Regions from separate parts of the Micromonospora maris AB-18-032 genome, predicted to be linked through region 4. Evidence: riboswitches for the same ligand, from Rfam matches in the RefSeq annotation. Region 4 holds a riboswitch; each other region holds the start of a gene.
What was found. Region 4 has a riboswitch for cobalamin ahead of metE (5-methyltetrahydropteroyltriglutamate--homocysteine S-methyltransferase). Riboswitches for the same ligand answer to the same signal wherever they lie in the genome.

Region 1: linked by a shared signal. The riboswitch ahead of VAB18032_RS11645 (acyl-CoA thioesterase) and the one ahead of metE (5-methyltetrahydropteroyltriglutamate--homocysteine S-methyltransferase) in region 4 are both predicted to bind cobalamin.
Region 2: linked by a shared signal. The riboswitch ahead of VAB18032_RS13630 (ribonucleoside-diphosphate reductase subunit alpha) and the one ahead of metE (5-methyltetrahydropteroyltriglutamate--homocysteine S-methyltransferase) in region 4 are both predicted to bind cobalamin.
Region 3: linked by a shared signal. The riboswitch ahead of VAB18032_RS01500 (ABC transporter substrate-binding protein) and the one ahead of metE (5-methyltetrahydropteroyltriglutamate--homocysteine S-methyltransferase) in region 4 are both predicted to bind cobalamin.

Annotation. Positions count from the first base shown of each region.
Region 1 covers NC_015434.1:2,551,549-2,553,740, forward strand. The annotation lists gene VAB18032_RS11635 (MFS transporter) at 1-489, shown strand, start outside; gene VAB18032_RS32235 (hypothetical protein) at 531-821, shown strand; cobalamin riboswitch at 849-1,064, shown strand; gene VAB18032_RS11645 (acyl-CoA thioesterase) at 1,184-1,696, shown strand; gene VAB18032_RS11650 (LysE family translocator) at 1,757-2,192, shown strand, end outside.
Region 2 covers NC_015434.1:3,035,800-3,037,991, reverse strand. The annotation lists gene VAB18032_RS13630 (ribonucleoside-diphosphate reductase subunit alpha) at 1-1,261, opposite strand, end outside; cobalamin riboswitch at 1,397-1,602, opposite strand; gene VAB18032_RS30090 (endo-1,4-beta-xylanase) at 1,843-2,192, shown strand, end outside.
Region 3 covers NC_015434.1:302,101-304,292, forward strand. The annotation lists gene VAB18032_RS01495 (M14 family metallopeptidase) at 1-933, shown strand, start outside; cobalamin riboswitch at 1,062-1,194, shown strand; gene VAB18032_RS01500 (ABC transporter substrate-binding protein) at 1,280-2,192, shown strand, end outside.
Region 4 covers NC_015434.1:2,767,631-2,769,822, forward strand. The annotation lists gene VAB18032_RS12455 (transcriptional regulator) at 1-177, opposite strand, end outside; gene VAB18032_RS12460 (hypothetical protein) at 174-893, opposite strand; cobalamin riboswitch at 1,015-1,226, shown strand; gene metE (5-methyltetrahydropteroyltriglutamate--homocysteine S-methyltransferase) at 1,341-2,192, shown strand, end outside.

The DNA of each region.
Region 1 (2,192 bases), 220 kb from region 4:
GCGGTGATCGCCGGTCCGGTGTGGATGCAGGTGTCCCGGCGCATCGGCAAGCAGCGTGGCCTGCTGATCTGCCAGGCGGTCTTCGTGGCCGGTTCGCTGGCGCCGCTGCTCGGCTACGGCACCGGGCCGGCTGTCGCGGTGGTCGGCGTCCTGGGCATCGCGTTCGCCGGGCTGCAGCTGTTCGCGTTCTCGATGGTCCCGGATGCGGTCGCGGCCGCCGAGCAGCGCGGTACCGTCCGGGCTGGCGCCTACACCGGTGTCTGGACTGCCACCGAAGCCACCGGCACCGCAATCGGCCCGTACGTGTACTCGGCCGTGCTCGCCCTGGGCGGCTTCATCTCCACCACCGAGGGGCAGACCGTGACGCAGCCGGAGTCCGCCCACACCGCCCTGTTGATCGGCTTCACCGTGGTCCCGGCGGTGCTGATGGCCGCGGCGCTGACATTCCAAGTGCGCTGGAAGCTGGATCGGACACGCCACACCGGTTGATTTGTGCTCAGGCCGGCACCGGTCGCCGGGCGAAAGCGCGCATGGCCAGCGTCCCGAGCATCGGGCCGGGAGCCAGCAGCCAGAATGCCCAACGCCAGCCGACGGCGTCGGCCAGGAATGCCGCGACGGCGGCGGGTGTGGCGGCGAAGCGTAGCGGTGAACTCAGACAGCAGCCACCGCTGACCTTCGGGGCGGCGAACGCGGCCCTGGCGGCCGGGCCCATCACCCACGCGCAACGGCAGATCGCCGAGACCGCAGATACCGGGGTGTTCGTCATCGTCGGCCCCACCAACCATCAGGACAACGAGACGGCGGTCACCAACGACACCTGACACGCCAGCACCGCCTGGTGGACTGAGTACGATGGTCGCGGCGCTGGTTCGCCCGACCTCGACAGGACGGGCGTCGTAAGAGGGAACCCGGTGAGAGTCCGGGACTGCCCCGCAGCGGTGAGTGGGAACGACCGCCGTCAACAGCACTGGGCGCACCTGCCTGGGAAGCGATGGCCAGTAGGAGACCGGTACTGCCCGGTCACGCCCGCGAGTCCGAAGACCTGCCCGCGCCGCGTACACGACGTGTGTGCGCTGCCGTCGACCTCGCGGGTGGGTCGAGCGGGTGACACGCCACGGTCCGGCGTGTCCTCGACGTGCACCCAGCCGAGTAGGCGGTGTGCTTCCCGAGGACGGACCACGCAATGCACGACACCACTACGCTCGCCGGTCGGCCATCATCGGCATCGCACCTGACCCTGTCGCAGATCATGGACCAGCACCACACCAACCTGATGGGCACAGTTCACGGAGGCCGGATCCTCAACCTCATCGACTCCGTAGCCGGGGTGGTTGCCGCCCGGCATTCCGACGGGCCGGCGGTCACCGCCGCCATCGACGAGACGGCCTTTCTCCGCGCGGTACGGGTCGGCGATGTGGTCCACGTCGACGCCCGGATCACCTGGGCCGGACGCAGCTCCATGGAGGTGGCCGTCAAGGTGACCGCAGACCGGTGGGACCGGGCCGTGCCCCCCACCGACGTGGCCACCGCCCACCTGGTCATGGTGGCGATCGACGACGACGGACATCCTCGCGCCGTCCCGCCGTTGCTACCCGAGACCGACGGGGATCGGCGACGCTACCGCGAGGCACAGATCCGCCGCGAACACCGACTCGCGCTACGCCGCGCTCTGCTTGACGGTGCCGAGGAGGGCTGAGCCTTGCTCGGACTGTCAGTAACGACCCTCGTGGGCTACCTTGCCGTGATCGCCGTTCTCATGATCACACCCGGTCCCGACATGATGTTCGTCCTCACCAATGCCACCCGCTACGGCGCCCGATCCGGCGTCATCGCTGCACTCGGCGTCGCCGCGGGAGAAACCATCCACGTCGCGGCGGTGGTCTGCGGCCTGGCCGCGGTGATCACCGCATCGCCGGTGCTGTTCACCGCCATCCGCTGGGCCGGCGCCGTGTATCTGGTCATCCTCGGAATCCGAGCCGTACGCCTCAGCGGCACCGCCAACCACAGCCACCCCGAGCGCGGCGCAACGCCTCGCCAGGCATTTCTGCGCGGGTTGGTAACCAACCTGCTCAACCCGAAGATGATCATGTTCAGCGTGGCGTTTCTGCCCCAGTTCGTCGATCCAGCTGCCGGCGACCCCACCGCCCAGCTCATCCTGCTCGGTGCTCTGTTCGTCGCCGTGCAGCTCACAG
Region 2 (2,192 bases), 270 kb from region 4:
GCCGGTTGGCCGCGTCCTTGAACGTCATCCACCCGTTGCCGGTCTGCGCGAGGGTGCGCATCATCCGCCCGTACAGGTCGCGGGCCTTGACCGTGCGGACCGCCTTCTTCTCCGCCGCCCGGTACGCCTCGTCGAACGCCTCGCCGTACAGGTCGGGCAACTCCGGCGCGTCGGAGGGGTCGATCAGCGACCAGTCGCCGTCGGCCTCCACCCGGCGCATGAACTCGTCCGGGATCCAGTTGGCCAGGTTCAGGTTGTGCGTACGCCTCGACTCCTCCCCGGTGTTGTCGCGCAACTCCAGGAACTCCTCGATGTCCGGGTGCCAGGGTTCCAGGTATACGCAGGCCGCGCCCTTGCGCCGGCCACCCTGGTTGACCGCCGCCACCCCGGCGTCGAGGGTCTTGAGGAACGGCACGATGCCGTTCGAGCGCCCGTTGGTGCCCCGGATCAGTGCCCCACGACCCCGCACCCGCGTCCAAGAGATGCCGATGCCGCCGGAGAACTTCGACAGCTTCGCCACCTGGTGATACCGCTCGTAGATCGAGTCGAGTTCATCGCGGGGCGAGTCGACAAGGAAACACGACGACATCTGGGTGTGTCGGGTGCCGGAGTTGAACAGCGTCGGCGAACTCGGCAGGTAGGCCAGGCTGGACATCAGCCGGTAGAAGCCGATCGCCTCGCCGGGCGTCTGGGACAGCCCGCAGGCGACCCGCAGCAGCCAGTACTGCGGGGTCTCCACCACCTGCCGGGTCTGCGGATGCCGCAGCAGGTACCGGTCGGCGACGGTGCGCAGCCCGAAGTACTCGAACCGCAGATCCCCCGCCGGGTCGACGGCGTCGTCCAGCTTGCGGGCGTTGCGGGCCACGAACGCGGCGGTGGCGTCGCCGATCAGGCCCAGGCCGTGGGCGTACCGGATGGACTGGCTGAAGCTGGCCACCTGCTGGCCGCGTACCTCCTTGTCGACGAACGCGGCCAGCAGCCGCGCCGCGAGCCTGGAGTACTGCGGCTCCTCACCGATCAGCTCGGCGGCCGTCTGGATCGACAGCTTGTCCAGCTCGGCGGTGGTCGCACCGTCGTACAGGCCGCTTATCGTCTTCGTCGCCACCCGCAGCGGGTCGATCTCGTCCAGGTCGGTGACCCAGCGCTCCACCGCCTTGACGATCTTGTTGACGTCCACCGGCTCGGTGTCGCCGTTGCGTTTACGCACCTGCATCACGTGCCGGCGTTGCTCCGGCCCCGCCTGTGCCCGGGTCACCGTCATGGCCCCTCCTCGTACCGGTCGGTGAAGGTCGACGGGCACGCGGGAGGACGCCGCCGGTCACCGGACGGACTGACTGCCGTCGACGACCAGCTGATGGCGTCGGCCGTCCCGCGCGGCCTTCGACCGCCGCACACGTACGCGTGCGGCGCGCTGGCAGGTCTTCGGACTCGTGGGCGTGTTCGTGCCTACTGGCCGTCGCTTCCCAGACCTGGCGGGCCCAGTGCTTCGTTGACGGCGGTCGTTCCCACTCACCGCTGCGGGGCAGTCCCGGAATTCCACCGGGTTCCCTCTTGCCTCGGCCGTCGTGGAGTGACTGCCGAACCAGCTGCGGGCACTACTATATATGGGAACGGGCCAGGAACCTCAACACCACATGCTGTGTCGCCACGCGTGTCGATCGAATCATCCGCCCGAGCGCGACGACCGCCGCCGAGGCAACCGACCCCACGCATCTTTCCGAAAACTTCCGGAAGTTCTGGCTATGCCAATCGGGTCGACATAGCATGCACGCGCTTGGATCTGTCCGGAAACCCGACGTCAGGCACCCCCACCACTGTCCAATTTGCGTAAGGGACCAGTCGATGCGCCTGTGGAATCCGTCCCAACGATCACGACGCCGATCACGAACTTTCGCCGTACTCTGTTCGGCCGCGCTCGTCGCGGCCATCACCGTCGCCCCCACCCCGGCCGTGGCCGACGAGGTCGTGCTCAGCAACGACTTCGAGTCCGGCTCGTACGCCCCCTGGGGACCACGCGGTGACGTGACCCTCGCCATCGCCGACGAGGGTCACGACAGCGACGGCAGCCTGTCGGTCACCGGCCGTACCGCCAACTGGCAGGGACCGGCCACGAGCGCGACCGCGCTGATGCGGCCCGGCAACCGATACACGGTCACCGCCTGGGCGAAACTTCCGACCGGCACCGAGGGCAG
Region 3 (2,192 bases), 2.5 Mb from region 4:
GACTTCCACACCTACTCCGAGCTGGTGCTCTGGCCGTACGGCTACACGTACAACGACACCGCCACCGGGATGAACGCCGACCAGTACAACACCTTCGCCACCATCGGTCGGCAGATGGCCGCGACAAACAACTTCACCCCGCAGCAGTCCAGTGACCTGTACATCACCGACGGCAGCAGCATCGACTGGATGTGGGCGGTGCACGGCATCTGGGCGTACACCTTCGAGCTGTACCCGCGCTCGGCCTCCGGCGGCGGTTTCTACCCGCCCGACGAGGTGATCCCGCAGCAGACCTCGCGCAACCGGGAGGCGGTGCTCATCCTCGCCGAGTACGCCGACTGCCCGTACCGGGCGATCAACAAGCAGGCCCAGTACTGCGGCGGTGGCAGCGGCGGTACGACTGTCTGGTCGGACACCTTCGAGACCAACACCGGCTGGACGATCAACCCCAACGGCACCGACACCGCGACGTCGGGCCAGTGGGAGCGGGGTGCCGCCCAGGCCACCAACTCCAGCGGGGCCAAGCAGCTCACCCCGTACGCCGGCAGCAACGACCTGGTCACCGGTCGGCTCGCCGGCTCCGCCGCCGGTGACTACGACGTCGACGGCGGCGTGACAAGCGCCCGCTCCCCGGCGATCACCCTGCCGTCGAGCGGCACGTTGACGCTCTCCCTGGCCTGGTACCTGGCCCACGGCTCGAACTCGTCGTCGGCCGACTACTTCCGGGTCAGCGTGGTGCACAACGGCGGCACCACGACCCTGCTCAGCCAGGCCGGCGCGGCAAGCAACCGCAACGGCGCCTGGACCACCTCGAACCTCAACCTCACCCCGTACGCGGGGCAGTCGATCCGAATCCTGGTGGAGGCTGCGGACGCCTCGACGGCCAGCCTGGTCGAGGCGGCTGTGGACAACGTCACCATCACCGCCTCCTGAACCGACGGGGCCCCGCCACACCCCCCTCGCGCGGGGCCCCGTCTTCAGGAAATGACTCGGGTACCAGATGCGTGGGTCGGCTCGACGTCGAGCCGACCCACGTGGCTGCTCCCCACGGCTCGGCGGGGCGGCCACCGGGCGTGCGCTACGGTTCTACCGACCCGCCACAGCGAAGTCGGTGTGAAACCGGCGCTGTCCCGCAACTGTGATGCCCCCGAAAGGGGGACGAGCCAGGTCGCCTGTGGCGCGGTCGCGACACGCGCTCTCGAGGAAGGGCGCCTCGCCCACGGGTGCCTGTGGCTCCCTGTCGGCGAAGCACCACACTCCTCGACCGACAGGAGGACCGATGTTCAGACGTACCCCCCGGATTCTCGCCGCCACCCTCGCGGTGGCCGCGCTGGCGCTCGGTGCCTGCGCCGAGAAGACCACCGAGACCCCCACGGCCAGCGGCAGCCCGGCCGGCGGCGCCTTTCCCGTCACCGTCGGATCGCTGACGCTGGAACAGCGTCCCGAAAAGATCATCTCGCTGGCGCCGACCGCCACCGAGATGCTCTTCGCGGTCGGCGCCGGCCCGCAGGTCGTCGCGGTCGACGACCAGTCCAACCACCCGGCCGACGCGCCGAAGACGGACCTGTCCGGCTACCAGCCCAACGCCGAGGCGATCGCCGCCAAGAACCCTGACCTGGTGGTGCTCAGCGACGACCGGAACAAGATCGTCGACCAACTGGCGGCGCTGAAGATCCCGGTCTACCTGACCCCCGCGGCGCAGACGCTCGACGACACGTACCAGCAGATCACCGACCTGGGTGTGCTCACCGGCAACGCCACCGCCGGCGCCGACGTCGTGCAGCGGATGAAGGACGACATCGCGAAGATCGTCGCCGAGGTGCCGCAGCGGGTTCAGGCACCCACCTACTTCCACGAGCTCGGCCCGGAGCTGTACACCGTCACCAGCAAGACCTTCATCGGCTCGATCTACTCCCTCGCCGGCCTGGAGAACATCGCCGACGCAGCCGACGCGGACGGCAAGAGCGGCGGCTACCCGCAGCTCTCCCAGGAGATGATCGTCGCGGCCAACCCGGACTTCGTCTTCCTCTCCGACGTCAAGTGCTGCCAGCAGAGCGCCGCGACGGTCTCGGCGCGCAGCGGCTGGGCGGGCATCAACGCCGTACGCGAGGGCCAGATCGTGGAACTCGACGACGACGTCGCCTCCCGCTGGGGCCCGCGCGTGGTGGACCTGCTGCGCGCCATCGTGGACG
Region 4 (2,192 bases):
GAGGTTGCCGCCGGTCAGTTCCAGCTGGGTGCGCAGGTAGCCGAACTCGACCCGGCGGGCCTCGTGCGCGATGGTGAGGATGCCCAGCCGGACCCGCTGGTGCACCACGTCGTCCAGGCCGTTGACCGGGTGGGCGGACGGTGCGTACGGGTCCGGGGCCCCGCTCGCGGCGGTCATCGCTGCCGCCGGCGGGCCACCGCGAAGCCGACCGCGCCCAGCAGCAGCACGGCGCCGTTGACGATCTGCGGCGGCAGGAACTCTCCCAGAATTCCCGCGTATCCCCAGTCGGGGTGCCAGAAGATGTTGATCGGCACCAGCACCACCGCCAGATACCCGAGGGTGAACACCAGCAGCGCGACGTGGCGCTCCAACCAGGCCAGCACCAGCAGCGCGACCCCGATCGCGCCCGCCGGTGCGACCAGACGGTCCAGCAGCATCACCCAGGAGGGGAGCGGTTGGGTGGGCGCCGGGCCGGCCAGGTACAGGCGCGCCAGCAGCCACAGAACGGTGAACAGGACGGTCAGCGCGACGCCGGTGATCACGTACGGCAGCACCCGTACGCCCAGCCCCCGCGACCGGGCGACCCGCACGGCGTAAACGGCGATCGCCGTGTACGCCAGCAGCAGCGCCGGCGGCCAATAGAACATCGCGCCGTCACGCCGGACGTGGCACCAGGAGCCGTCGTTCACGTCCGTGACCCACGCGCTCGCGGATCCACAGTCGGCTCGGAGGGAGTACCAGTCGATCGGAATCGCCACGAACGTCACCGCGGCCAGCACCAGTAGCGCAACCCAGGTCACCCGCTGGTCAAGACGCACCCGGCGGGCGAGGGCGCGCACCTCCGACAGCAGCTGGCGGGGGTCGCCGCTGGTGGGTACCGAATCAGCAGTCATGCCAACAGGTTTCCATAGCAAACCTATTTCCGATAGTGCTTTCTTGAGCGGTTACCGTGCTCGCCCTGACACCCATCCCGCCCGTCGGACAGCGTGACGCGGAGACGACCATCCGGCCCGTACGATGGCGAGCGGCGCTGGTTCGCCCCATCCCGCCAGGGTGGGGCGTCGTAAGAGGGAACCCGGTGAGAGACCGGGACTGCCCCGCAGCGGTGAGTGGGAACGACCGCCGTCAACGAAGCACTGGACCACCAGGTCCGGGAAGCGACGGCCAGTAGGTGACCTCGTGTCATGCCCGCGAGTCCGAAGACCTGCCAGCGCTGCGCACGCCACCGGCGTGCGCCGCCGGCGGCCTCTCGGGAGGGCCAGGGCGGAAGCGGGCACCGTGAGATGTGCCTGCCTTCCCTCCCCGGGGCCGCTGGGCACTTCGAGGGAAGGACCCCACAGGTGACTACCGCATTCGGCCAGAGCACTGTGCTCGGCTACCCACGTATCGGCGTCGATCGTGAGCTGAAGAAGGCCGTCGAGGCGTACTGGGCCGGCACCATCGACGTCGACGCTCTGGAAAGCACCGCCGCCGGGCTGCGCGCGCAGGTGTGGCGGACGCTGCACGACGCCCGCCTCGACGCGATCCCGTCGAACACGTTCTCCTACTACGACCAGGTCCTCGACACGGCCGTCGCCGTCGGCGCGATCCCCACCCGCTTCGCCCGGCTGGGCCTGCCCGCGCTGGACACCTACTTCGCCATGGCCCGCGGCGTCGACACCGAGCCGGCACTGGAACTGACGAAGTGGTTCGACACCAACTACCACTACCTGGTGCCGGAGATAGCCCCCGACACCGTCTTCACCGCGAACCCGGCGAAGGCGCTGGGCGAGCACGCCGAGGCCCGCGACCTGGGCATCACCACCCGACCGGTGTTCATCGGGCCGGCCACGTTCCTGCTGCTGGCCAAGGGCGACGATCCGTTCGCCCGGCTCGACGACCTGGTCGACACGTACGCCGCGATCCTCACGGCACTCGCCGAGGCGGGGGTGGCCTGGATCCAGCTGGACGAGCCCGCCTACGTCGCCGACCGCACCCCGGCCGAGATCGACGCCCTACGCCGCGCCTACATCCGGCTCGGTGAACTCACGCACCGGCCGAGGATCTTCGTCGCCACCTACTTCGGTGACCTCGGCGCCGCACTGCCGGCGCTACTGGACACCCCGGTCGAAGCAATCGGCCTGGACCTGGTCGCCGGCCCGGGCAACCTCGACCGACTCGCCGCTGCCGGCCCACTGGCCGGCAGGACCATC